Regions from separate parts of the Enterococcus sp. R12 genome, predicted to be linked through region 2. Evidence: a T-box and tRNA genes for the amino acid it is inferred to sense, from the RefSeq annotation. Region 2 holds a T-box; the other regions hold tRNA genes.

Region 1 (4,408 bases), 1.1 Mb from region 2:
ACCAGCCACAAGCAGATTAATCAGCTCTGAGCGAAACAGGGCACTGAACAGCAAGATGCCGCGACAATAAAGAAACTGCAAGAAAAGCGTTGCAAGAAAACATTGACTTAAAAAAAGACCGATGGCTTGTGTTTCAAAAGCATTGAAATCTGTGATCGGGTAGCGGGCATCAAAGGACGATGATAAAATCGTGACTGGCAGTTCCAAGGAGCCAAAGCCGAATTGAATACCAGAGCCAAACCAGATAAAGAACATGGTTCCTAGCGTTGCGATTGCAGAACCAACCATCAACGCTGCCGTTTTGCTCCAAAGGATCTCTTCTGTCGATAATGGCAGTGAAAGAAACAGAGATTTATGTCTTCGTTCTTTTGGTAAACAATCGATCGCCAAAAATAAAGAAACAGCAATTAATAGAATCGGTAAATATTCAGTAAAGCTTCGCTGTAATGCTTGCACCCCCGTTTTTTGCTCCATGACTGCTTGAGAGAGTTTGCTATTGGGCAGCTGGCTAAAAGCCTCCATCAGTTTTGCGGTTGATGCATAGCCGAAGCGCCCGTCATACCCAGCATAGTAATTTCGAAACGTGTAATAATCAGGGGTATAAAATATATTTCGTTCATCGGTAAATTGCAAAGCGAGATGGTACCAAGTACTTGTGCTTTGTGCGTATGCTTGCCAGTCTTTCTCGGCTAGCGCGTCGAGCCGTTGTTTTTCTGCTTCATTCCATGGGGTAAACATTTCGACTGCCATGAATGCCGACCAATGGTCAGAGGGATTGGCTGCTTGTTGATCAAGAAAATCTTGTCGCACGGTATAGCGTTGTTGCATTTCTGTTTTATCTACTCGTTCAATCGGGCGAAAGTCTCTTTGCCAAAAACTGTAAACGCCGCTGTAGATCAGCAGCAAGCAAAAAAGGCCAATGGTTTTCTTGCTTTTTAACAGCTGGCGTAATTCAAAGAAAAAATAGTCTTTCATCCTTTACCTCCTCTCAACAAGCGATTCTGTTTATCCGCAACAAGCATGATGCTTAAACAAAGGAAGATCCACACTAGCGTCAGCAGCCAACTGGCATAGACGCCCCAAGAAGTGCCAGAGCCCAAAGCAAAGGCACCCGAATAAAATTTATCCATAGCAGCTAGATGAACTGGTAATATAGGGATCTTTTGCAGCATCGGAATCAAGCCGAATCCATAAAAAAGCACCAGTAAAAAGAAAGAGACGTATCGATTGGCTGCGACCATGTTCATGACAAAACCTAGGCATTCGATCAAACCAATCAGCAAGGCAAAAGAAACCATACTAGATAAAACGCTCTGCCAAAAAGGTAAGGCTACCCAATCCCCACTGAGATAGACGGCTACTGGATACTGCCAATCCCCGAACTCCCCCAGAAGGCTCATTGAAAGAAAGACGCCTAAGAAAAACACGAGCAAGATTCCTAAATTGGTGATCGTTTTGACAAAAACCTTACTGACCATCCGAATCGGGAAAATCTGTGGGTATGAGCGGATCAAGGAGAAGTGTTCTCTTTCTTCTAATAAATTGTCACTAGCAAAAAAAGCCCAGAAGAAGAACCCAAAATTCAGTAAAAACGTTATTGCCAAAGCGACAGCCGTCTGGGTATTGGCAGCCGTGAGAACCGGATCTTTTTGTTGCTCGACTAAGGCTTGATAGACCGTCTGCTCTTGTTCGATCGACCACATCGGCGGTAAAAAGGCTTTGTCATCAACTGAAGACGCCCAAATCTGCTTTTTTAGCTCCGCCATTTGAATACTCGTTTGATAAAATCGTTCATATTCCTCCATAATCAAGTTGGACAGCTGCCGTGAGGTCAAAGTATTGTTATCAAGTAATAGCTGATATACCTCTTGCTCATCCGGTGAACCAGATTGATTGGCTTGGTAGCGATCAACAAGCCGTGAAGCCTCCGCTTTTTCTGCGGTAATGGTAGCGGGCAAGTTGACAGGTTCCATCAGTTTCAAATAAATGGAAAAACAGCAGCCTAAACTAAAGGCCCCAATGAGCAGGAAGATGAATGTTTTCTGCTTAACAGCTTTTGCCAGTTGGTTTTTAAAATAGTTCATTTGCTCTCCTCTCAAAAAAATAATTATTCATTCTTTTAGCATACCTTTTATAGAAAAAAATGCAATCTAAAGTCTGAAAATTCTTTCAAATAGCATTTGGAAAAGTTATTGACAAACCTGCTGAAAATCAGGTAAGATATTTTCTAGACGCGGCGTGACAGAACTACCTTAGCCTGCGTTTCCTTATAGTATTTGCGGAAATGACGGAATGGCAGACGTGCAAGATTGAGGGTCTTGTGAGCAATCGCTCGTGTGGGTTCAAATCCCATTTTCCGCATCCTTACAGCTTCCCCATTGTGGGAAGCTGTTTTTTGTTTGCACAAAAGATCCCCCCTGGCGATCCTTCAATGAATTCCCTCGATCGCTTTGATCTTGAGTACCTACTCCTCAAAAGTTGATAGTAACCTTCCTTTCCCCAAATATAAAAAATCCAATAAAAATCCTTTTATCGTTGCATTTAGAGATATTTTTCATATAAAATGAATAATATAACGACTATTCATAAAATTTAGTTCGATTTTCCGTTTTTTCTTATTAGCGTATCAGAAACAATTGCTTGAATGAACTTGTGATGGAAATCTTTTCAACATTTTTTCCATTCACCTGCCCTCCTCCTTCCCCCAGATGAACCAACCTCTGCCGACCGTTTTCTCAGTTACTTTCGATAGAAAGAAGGAGTCTAATGAAAAAAAGAATACTGATCACCCTATTGTCATTCGTTATTTTGCTTATCGGCTGCACGAAGGCAGATGAAGAACTGTCAGAGACCGTTGCGCTTGGCATCGACGCACGACTGGAATATACAAACCAGTCTGGAACGGGTTGGGCCTATTATCAACCAGCGACCTTAGAATTGCTGATTGCAGGCAGCCAAGCCGAACTGGCTATTTTGGAAGAGCTTGATTCTTCCGACGAAGACCTTCAGCAATTGATCAGCCACACGATTGATTTGATGGCAACCGCTGAACGAGCGTTAGTGGAGCGTCGGATCGATGTCCCTGCTTGGTTTGCTGCTCGCATTGGTCGCAGCCAAGCCCTTGCTGCAATCCATGAAAAAAGTCCGATCATCCTCAGTAATCAAGACAACCTCGACAGTCTACTAGAGGTAGCAAACGAAACGATTCCTGAAGCCGATCCGCGGGAAAAGCTGGGGCTTTTGGCAGACGATATCGAGCAGCTTCAGCAGCTCACAGAAGATGCGCTTACTCTTCATCGCACAATCGAACTTGACGATGGACTCACTGCCACCGTTTACCACACAAGCGAAACGAATGTTGACGTCTTCGTTTTTGCGATGCCCGATGAGGAGTACGCATCTGGGTTTACTGTTCTGAATCGGGAAACTGCCGACGAGCAAAAAGCTGCTTTCTATGAAACGATTTTACGAGCGCTCGCCGTAAATATTCCTCGTGAATCGTTGATGTTTATGAATCGATTCGATCAATCTTCTGATGAACATCAGCTGGCGGTGATGACCTATGGCTTTGATCATGACATTGATCAAGACATGGTCACTACCGTGTATCAACAGCTTCAAGAAGCAAACGCCAAACAAGAAGCAGCTACGGCTTTGCAGCAAGAGCAAAACAATGACGAACAAACTCAGACCGAGAATAAACGATCTTCAGAACAAAGACGAGCGATCGCTCGTGCCGAATCCTTTACGAACCTCATGGCTTTCTCACGTGCACGATTGATACAACAATTAGAATTTGAAGGGTTTACCCATAATGATGCACAATGGGCAGTTGATCAGCTCACGATTGATTGGAACGAGCAGGCATTGAAGAAAGCAAATAGCTATCATTCCTTGATGAGTCTTCCTCCTGACAACATTCGCCGGTTATTGGCTTTTGAAGACTTTTCAGAAGAACAAATCGACTACGCGATGACAAACATAGGTAACTAAAAGCTAGCGAAGAAAAGGGCATCGCGATGCCCATATGCTGTTGTAGTGACCTCAAAAAGTTAGGTTTTTTGGTCTAACTTTGGGGGCTCAGTTGATGTCCCTTATATTGTGGCTATGTTTATAGCCAAGAAAGAGCTCGATCTAATGCGTTCATTCGTACAAAATGGCGAGGTTTACTAGAGTCTCACGAGGAGGAGAAAAATGAAAAAACAAGTTTTGTTGCCTTTATTACTAATACTGTCCCTGATTTCAGGATGTGGGACGATAAATTCAGCAAGCCCTGAGGAACTTTCTGAACGCATCGGTGCAGCTTTAGATGCTGGTTGGGAACATACCTATCATGCAGAAAATCTTACTTATGATTTAAGTATTGAAAATCTCGAACTGATGATTCGAGGCAAAGAAGCAGAATTGG
Region 2 (4,408 bases):
ATCAAGAAAAGTACATCGTCAAGCAGACCAATCGGGCGATAAGTATCGAGTGATCAAAAAAAGTGCAGTTGTTTTAGGAACAACACTGACTGCTTGCTCTGTTGTAGCTCCATTGGTGTCATCGGTTCAAGCAGAAGCCGTAGAGACCTCGATTGCCCAAGTTTCTACTAGCAATTTTGCCGCGCCGAATACTTCCGCGTTTATTGCTGAAATCGCTACGTACGCCCAACCTGTGGCAAACGCCAACGATCTATATGCTTCTGTGATGATAGCGCAAGCCATTTTAGAAAGTGGTTGGGGCCGAAGCAGCTTATCAAAAGCACCGAATTACAATCTTTTCGGAATCAAAGGCAGCTATAACGGTCAAACCGTTTATATGAGTACCTTAGAATATTTGAACAACCAATGGTTGACTATGAATGAACCCTTTAAGCGTTACCCATCTTACACGCAATCATTTGAAGATAACGCACGTACTTTACGCTCAACTTCTTTACAAAGCGGTGTCGCGTATTATTCTGGCGCTTGGAAAAGCAATACGACTTCATATCTTGATGCAACCGCATGGCTAGCAGGCCGTTATGCGACTGCACCAAACTATGCCTCTTCACTGAATGCCGTGATCCAGCAATTTGGGTTGACGAAATATGACACGCCAGCTTCTGGCAATGCCGGTGGTGGCGCCACAGCCAGTGCTTCAACGAGTATGACGACCACGACATCAGCTGTCAGCACGAGCGGCAGTCAAACCTATACAGTCGCTTCGGGCGACTCAGTCTGGTCGATCGCCAACAAACATGGCATCTCCATGGATCAGCTGCGCAGTTTGAACAATATCAAAAACGATTTTGTTTATCCAGGACAAACCTTGAAAGTCAACGGCAGCGCCCAAAGTACTTCGGCAACTTCAACGGTATCGATCGTCAATCGCAATGCTTCAGCAACTACATCAGGCAATACCTACACCGTAGTTTCTGGCGATTCCGTTTGGTCGATCGCCAATAAGCATGGCATTTCGATGGATCAATTTCGCAGTTTGAACAACATCAAAAATGATTTTGTCTATCCAGGTCAAAAAGTTGTCGTTAGCGGTGGTTCGTCTACGAATACCAGCAGTACTACGACCGTCAGCACGGCATCAACGGCTAGCCAAAGCAGTGGCGGCACCTACACGGTAGCAGCTGGCGATTCAGTCTGGTCGATCGCTAACAAGCATGGCATCTCGATGGATCAGTTCCGTAGCTTGAACAATATTAAAAACGACTATGTTTATCCAGGTCAAAAGGTGGTTGTCAGCGGTAGTTCTACCCGTACAAGTACAACGACGAGCACGACCGTCAGCAGCCAAACCAGCAGCAGTGCTGCAGGCAACACCTATACGGTGGCTTCTGGTGATTCAGTCTGGTCAGTTGCCAATAAACACGGGATTTCGATGGACCAATTCCGCAGCTGGAACAACATCAAAAATGATTTTATCTATCCAGGACAAAAGGTGGTCGTCAAGCAAGGCGGCACGGCAGCTACTACCAGCACTTCAGCGACAAATGGTACGTACAAGGTCGCATCGGGGGATTCTGTTTGGGGGATCGCAGATAAGTTCGGCATCACGACGGATCAATTTATCCAATGGAACAATATTCAAAATAACTTTATTTACCCAGGACAAACAGTTAGGGTAAAATAGATTGCTATTCCTAATGATTTTTGTTAGGATAAGTGCAAAGAAACTTTCACGTTTGAGAAGGAATAGTAGAAGTACGGTGGGACTTTTAGAGAGTGCATGGTTGGTGGAAATGCACAGCACACCTTTCGAACTCGTCTTCGAGTGATATCTGACTGAACCTGATTTGGCTAGGCAGATACGGCGATGGCCGTTAAAACATCGAGGTCTGCTTTTTTGAGGAGCAGATAAACTTAGGTGGTACCACGTTGATAACGTCCTATAAAAATCATAGCGATTTTTATAGGACTTTTTTTAAGTTTTGCTGGTTGATTTGACGAGCAAAACACCAATTTTTTAGGAGGAGTCCATCGTGAATTACAATCACAAAGAAATCGAAAAAAAATGGCAAAAATATTGGGCAAAGAAAAATGAATTCAACACCCATGATGAGCCGGACAAACCAAAATTTTATGCGCTAGATATGTTCCCATATCCATCTGGACAAGGATTACATGTCGGACATCCAGAAGGCTATACAGCTACGGATATCTTGAGCCGCTTCAAACGCAGCCAAGGGTACAATGTACTGCACCCAATGGGCTGGGATGCCTTTGGTCTGCCTGCCGAACAATATGCACTAGACACTGGAAATGATCCAGCGGAATTCACGAAGAAAAATATTGAGACCTTCCGCCGTCAAATCAATGCGCTAGGATTCAGCTATGACTGGAATCGTGAAATCAATACGACAGATCCCGAGTACTACAAGTGGACGCAATGGATCTTTACCAAGCTTTATGAAAAAGGGTTAGCTTATGAAGCCGAAGTTCCAGTAAACTGGGTACCAGAGCTTGGGACCGTGATCGCCAATGAAGAAGTCATTGACGGCAAAAGCGAACGGGGCGGCTACGATGTGATCCGCAAACCGATGCGCCAATGGATGCTGAAAATCACAGCGTATGCTGATCGTTTGTTGGACGATTTAGAAGAAGTTGATTGGCCAGAAAGCATCAAAGAAATGCAACGCAATTGGATCGGACGTTCGGTCGGAGCCAACGTTACGTTTAAAGTGGCAGGGATGGAAAAAGACTTTACCGTCTTTACGACTCGCCCAGATACCTTGTTTGGTGCGACCTACGCCGTATTGGCACCAGAACATGAGCTAGTGGCCCAAATCACTACACCAGAACAAAAAGCAGCCATTGATGCCTATGTAGAAGAAGCGTCGAAAAAATCTGATTTGAACCGAACAGATTTGGCCAAAGAAAAAACTGGTGTCTTCACAGGTGCCTATGCCATCAATCCCGTGAATGGTAAAGAAATCCCGATTTGGATCGCCGATTATGTTTTGGCTTCTTATGGAACAGGTGCGATCATGGCGGTTCCTGCCCATGACGAACGTGACCACGAATTTGCCAAAACATTTGGCTTAGAGATCATTCCTGTATTGGCAGGGGGCAACGTGGAAGAATCTGCCTATACCGAAGATGGACTGCATATCAATTCAGACTTTTTGGATGGGCTAGACAAAGAGACAGCCATCGAAAAAATGGTCGCATGGTTGGAAGAAAACCACGTTGGGAAAAAAGAAGTCAGCTATCGTCTTCGCGATTGGTTGTTCTCTCGCCAACGGTATTGGGGAGAGCCAATCCCAATCATCCATTGGGAAGATGGGACGACTACGACGCTTCCTGAAGATCAGCTGCCGTTGCGTTTGCCAAAAACCGACAATATCAAACCAAGCGGTACTGGTGAATCGCCATTAGCCAATGTCACAGATTGGGTCAATGTCACCGACCCTGAAACTGGAAAAAAAGGACGTCGTGAAACCAATACGATGCCGCAATGGGCTGGAAGTTCATGGTATTTCTTGCGCTTTATCGATCCTCATAATAAGTCTGTTTTGGCAGACTACGACAAATTGAAACGCTGGATGCCAGTCGATATTTATATCGGTGGCGCAGAGCACGCTGTCTTGCACTTGCTTTATGCTCGCTTCTGGCATAAATTCTTGTATGATATCGGTGTCGTGCCAACGAAAGAACCATTTGAAAAATTGTTCAACCAAGGGATGATCCTTGGGGAAAACAATGAAAAAATGTCAAAATCCCGCGGCAACGTCGTCAATCCAGATGATGTCATCAATCAATACGGTGCGGATACTTTGCGTCTATATGAAATGTTTATGGGACCATTGGATGCATCGATCGCTTGGAATGAGAATGGTCTTGAAGGCAGTCGTAAATTCTTGGATCGTGTGTGGCGCTTGATCGTCGATGAAAATGGCAAAATGCGTGACCGCATCACGACATTCAACGATGGCAAATTGTCGAAAGTTTACCATCAAACCGTTAAGAAAGTGACGGAAGATTTTGAGCAGCTGCACTTCAATACGGCGATTTCCCAATTGATGGTCTTTGTCAATGAAGCGTACAAAGCCGATGCCTTGCCTTACGAATATGTCGAAGGATTTGTGCAGCTATTGGCTCCGATCGCACCGCATATCGGGGAAGAGCTATGGTCGATCCTCGGGAATGACCAAGGGATCTCTTATGTGCCATGGCCAACCTATGACGAAAGTGCCCTAGTGGAAGACGAGATCGAAGTCGTCTTTCAAGTCAACGGCAAAGTTCGCGCCAAAGCAATGGTGCCAGCGGATGCCGAAAAAGCAGTGCTTGAACAATTGGCGCAAGAAAACGAACTTGTCCAAGAACAGCTCCAAGGAAAAACGATCCGTAAAGTGAT
Region 3 (4,408 bases), 1.3 Mb from region 2:
CCTTCTTGGACTAACACACTGCTAGAGATTTCGTTGCGCAATTGAAACAGACGATTGTTCAAATCTCGTCTTAAAAGTAACGCTTCTGCTAATTTCATTTTGGCACACTCCTTTTTACAAATGAGAAGGCTTATCTAGTTCTTATCCTAGAGAAGAACGTGACGAAAGGCAAGCAAGACGCAAAACAAGCTCTGATAGAAAAATCATAAAAAACTGAATATTCGCAATTCTTGTTGACTTCCAAAAACACCAATAGTATACTTTAAAACAATCATGAAATAGACAAAAAAACGTCATTTACCTGTTTTTTAGATAAAAAGAAAGACGATGAAGAGAAGAGTAGCTTTGGAATCTGTTAGAAGAGAACCCGGATGGTGAGAAAGGGCAGCAGAAAAAAAGTGAAGATGAGCTCTGAGTGATCTGATTTGTTCACGCAAATCAGACGGAAAGCAGCCGTTACCGTGCCAAGTATCTTAGCGTACTGTTGAGGTGCCATTTGTGAGAATGGTGCGAAAAAGGGTGGTAACACGAAAATCTCGTCCCTTTGTTTGTCAAAGTTGATAAGCAAAGGGATGAGGTTTTTTCTTTTTATCGTTGAATGCGTTTTTTGCTGTCATGAAAAACACTTGCGTTGGTTGCGCAATCACATAGGAGGAAGAATGAAAATGATCTGGAAGAAGCGTTTATTGGTTGCAGCAGGAGTGATTGGGTTGACCCTTTCTGGCTGCACGACAACAGGAAATACCGAGGGATCAGAGGCTGAAACTAACGGTGCGCCGAATCAAGCGATTGCGGTGAGTCTACCAGCTGAGCTGACGACTCTCGATACGACCCAAACGACGGATAAAGCAACGTTTACCATCGTACAACATTTATTCGAAGGGCTTTATCGTTTCGATGAAAACAGTGAACCAGTTCCAGGCTTGGCAGAAGGAGTCGAAATCAGTGAAGATGGCAAAACCTATACCTTTACTTTGCGAGACGATGCGAAGTGGAGCAATGGCGAAGCGATCACTTCGGCTGACTTTGCTTATGCGTGGAAAAAGTTAGTTGATCCAGCAACGATGGGACCAAATGCCTATTTGTTGGATAATGTAGTCAATAGTAAAGACATTCGTGAAGGCAATGCAGAGGTAGAAACGATTGGTCTGGAAACCCCAGATGACGCGACCTTTATCGTGCAGTTGGAGCAGCCGCAGCCTTCCTTTTTATCCTTGATTTCCATCGGTTGGTTGGCACCGCAAAATCAAGCCTTTGTTGAAGAAAAAGGCGAGACCTATGCCCGGACAAGTGAAGATTTGTTGTATTCTGGTCCCTTTACTTTAACCGATTGGCAACAGACAGGAGACGAGTGGACGCTAGTGAAAAACGACCAATACTACGATGCTGATGTCGTTCAATTGGAGGAAATCAAAGGCTCCACCATCAAAGAAGAAAATACGGGGATCCAATTGTTTGAAAGCGGCGACCTGGATTTGCAAAAAATCAGCGGAATCTATGTTCAACAATACGGGGACAATGAAGAGCTAGTTACGCAAAACGATGTGGCGAACTTTTTCTTAGACTTCAATAAAACCGCCAACGATGCTTTAGCAAATGTTCATGTGCGTAAAGCGATCGCGTTGGCGATCGACAAAGAAAGTCTCGTGGATAATGTGTTGAACGATGGAGCGAAAGTTTTAAATGGATTGATCCCTACCGGCTTAGCAGCGAATCCAAATACTGGCGAAGATTTTCGAGCATATAGCGGTGATTATAATCTGTATGATTTAGAGGCTGCCAAGGAAGAGTGGGAAAAAGCCCAAGCGGAAATTGGCGAAAGTACGACGCTGCGTTTATTAGTGACAGATGATGACAATGGTCAAAAAATCGGGGAGTACTTGCAAAGCCAACTGCAAGAAAACTTGCCAGGCTTGTCGATCTCCATCAACAAACAGCCACGTGCCAGCTTGAATCAATCAAGAGCAAATAGTGATTATGAGCTTTCCGTTTCTGGCTGGATCGCTGGAAGCAGTGACATGGATATGTTCTTTATCTTATACAAAAACGGCGCTTCCTTTAACTACGGCGGCTATATCAATGAAGAATATACGGCGTTGACGGAAGATGCGCGCACCGTTCATGCCAACGACCCCGATCAATATTTTGAAGATTACAAAGCGGCAGAAGAAATTTTGTTGGAACAAGATGCTGCGCAAGTCCCTCTTTACCAAAGTGCTTCAAATTATTTGATCAAATCAAATGTTAAAGACATTCAATTCCCAGCTTATGGTGCGCATTTCTTTTTCCGCACCGCCTATGTTAGTGAATAAGGGGAAAAATAGTTGAATGAAACGCGCATGTTTATTTGATGAACATGCGCGTTTTGCAACAAAAAAAGCAGTTCAGAAAGCTGAACTGCTAAATGCGGAAGATGGGAGTTGAACCCACACGAGATAAACTCACACGCGCCTGAAGCGTGCGCGTCTGCCATTCCGCCACTTCCGCATAAGATAAAGATAATCCTTTCTAGGAAGAAATGCAAGTCCAATCTCACAAAAAGGAGCCCGCCAGCGGGGACTGGCGGGATAGGAGTAAAAATGAAAAAGTGTTAGGGTTGTTTGTTGGTATACATTTATAATAGCGGGAAAATGTGAAAAAAAATTGACGAATCAAACAGAATTCTGAGAAGAAATCGCCAAGAAAAAGTGAAACCATCTAAAACAGTCAGAAGACAAAAAGGAGCCCGCCAGCGGGGACTGGCGGGAAGGAGTAAAAATGAAAAAGTGTTAGGGTTGTTTGTTGGTATGTATTTATAATAGCGGGAAAATGTGAAAAAATATTGACGAATCAAACAGAATTCTGAGAAGAAATCGCCAAGAAAAAGTGAAACCAGATAAAACGGTCAGAAGACAAAAAGGAGCCCGCCAGCGGGGACTGGCGGGAAGGAGTAAAAATGAAAAAGTGTTAGGGTTGTTTGTTGGTATACAGGTATCATACCGAGAAAATATGAAGAATTTTCGAGTGAAATTTAGAAATTGCGTGAATCTTTTGACAAATTATGGCTTCTGTTTGAATTTTTTCTTAAAAGAGAATTGACAAAAGGCACAAGCTTTGATAATTTTAATGAAACAAAATGCAAACGCGATGAAAAAGAAAGTAGAATCACGGGCGTTGTCTAGCAGAGAGTTCCAGCAGGTGAGAAGGAACGACAACAAATGATTTGAAAATGACTTTGGAGCGGATTTTCTGACTAATTAGGAAAATACGGTTGCCCCGTTAACAAGCGACAGTCTCCGAGTGTTTTCGGGTACTGAATGAGGTGAGGCCTGTGAAGGCTTTACAGATTAAGGTGGTACCGCAGGTGATGCCCTTAGCTTTGGCTAAGGGCTTTTTTTGTGTCTGTAGGGTCAGCTGTTTCATGCGAAGGTTTTGTTGAAAAGGAGAAAGGTTGTTGGGAGGAGAGAAAATGCACAAATTAGTGGTTCAAACCGATTTTGGTTTGCAAGATGGAGCGGTCAATGCGATGTACGGGGTAGCCTATCAAGTGGCACCAGAGCTGGTCATTGCGGATTTGACTCATGAGATCGAGCCATACAACATTCATGACGCCAGCTATCGCCTGCTGCAAAGCGTCACCTATTGGCCAGCAGGAACAGTCTTTGTTTCAGTGGTCGATCCTGGCGTAGGGTCTGATCGACGAAGTGTGGTTGCCAAGCTGGCGACCGGGCAGTTGGTTTTGACACCAGATAACGGCACCCTGACCTATTTAGCGACTTATATCGGAATCGCTGAACTTCGGGTGATCAATGAGGCAACTGAGCGCTTGGCAGGATCAGCCGAAAGCCATACGTTTCATGGTCGGGATGTTTATATGTATAATGCCGCTCGGCTCGCCAGCGGTGCCATCAGCTTTGAAGAGCTAGGAACACCTGAACCTAAAGAAGCGATCCAAGTTTTTGCCATTGAAAAGCCAAGCCAAACAGCTGAAACGATCACAGGGACGATCGATATTCTCGATATCCGCTTTGGTTCGTTGTGGACGAATATTCCCCACACGTTCTTTAAGCAATGGCAGGTCCAATACAATGAGTCGCTGCTCGTCAGTATCTACTACCAAGATACCCTGCGTTATCAAGAAGAAGTGCGTTTCGGACGCTCCTTTGCGCAAGTGGCAGAACAAGAACCCGTCTTATATGTCAATTCCTTGCTGAATATCGGTTTAGGGCTCAACTTGGCTTCATTTGCTGAAACCTATAAAATCGGCACTGGCACAAATTGGAAAATTACCCTCAAAAAAAGGAGAAATGAAAAATGAATCAATCAAAATTTACAGTAAAACACATTGTTGCAATCGGTATCGGTGCCGCGGTCTTTTTCGTCTTAAAACGTTTCGTCACGATTCCGACGGGTTTCCCAAATACAGATA

What was found. The T-box of region 2 lies ahead of leuS (leucine--tRNA ligase). A T-box ahead of a tRNA ligase gene usually reads a tRNA of that ligase, here a tRNA-Leu.
Region 1: it has a tRNA-Leu gene. The T-box ahead of leuS (leucine--tRNA ligase) is inferred to sense a tRNA for this amino acid. The anticodon was not compared.
Region 3: it has a tRNA-Leu gene. The T-box ahead of leuS (leucine--tRNA ligase) is inferred to sense a tRNA for this amino acid. The anticodon was not compared.

The regions. Positions count from the first base shown of each region.
Region 1 is NZ_CM176874.1:2,109,281-2,113,688, forward strand. Features, by position in the region: gene ACTW1R_RS09750 (ABC transporter permease subunit) at 1-975, opposite strand, end outside; gene ACTW1R_RS09755 (hypothetical protein) at 972-2,084, opposite strand; tRNA gene ACTW1R_RS09760 (tRNA-Leu) at 2,279-2,361, shown strand; gene ACTW1R_RS09765 (Ltp family lipoprotein) at 2,767-3,993, shown strand; gene ACTW1R_RS09770 (hypothetical protein) at 4,195-4,408, shown strand, end outside.
Region 2 is NZ_CM176874.1:3,258,082-3,262,489, reverse strand. Features, by position in the region: gene ACTW1R_RS15095 (LysM peptidoglycan-binding domain-containing protein) at 1-1,684, shown strand, start outside; T-box leader at 1,727-1,946, shown strand; gene leuS (leucine--tRNA ligase) at 2,034-4,408, shown strand, end outside.
Region 3 is NZ_CM176874.1:1,019,915-1,024,322, forward strand. Features, by position in the region: gene ACTW1R_RS04745 (DIP1984 family protein) at 1-98, opposite strand, end outside; gene ACTW1R_RS04750 (peptide ABC transporter substrate-binding protein) at 660-2,312, shown strand; tRNA gene ACTW1R_RS04755 (tRNA-Leu) at 2,406-2,487, opposite strand; T-box leader at 3,118-3,357, shown strand; gene ACTW1R_RS04760 (SAM hydrolase/SAM-dependent halogenase family protein) at 3,449-4,297, shown strand; gene ACTW1R_RS04765 (ECF-type riboflavin transporter substrate-binding protein) at 4,294-4,408, shown strand, end outside.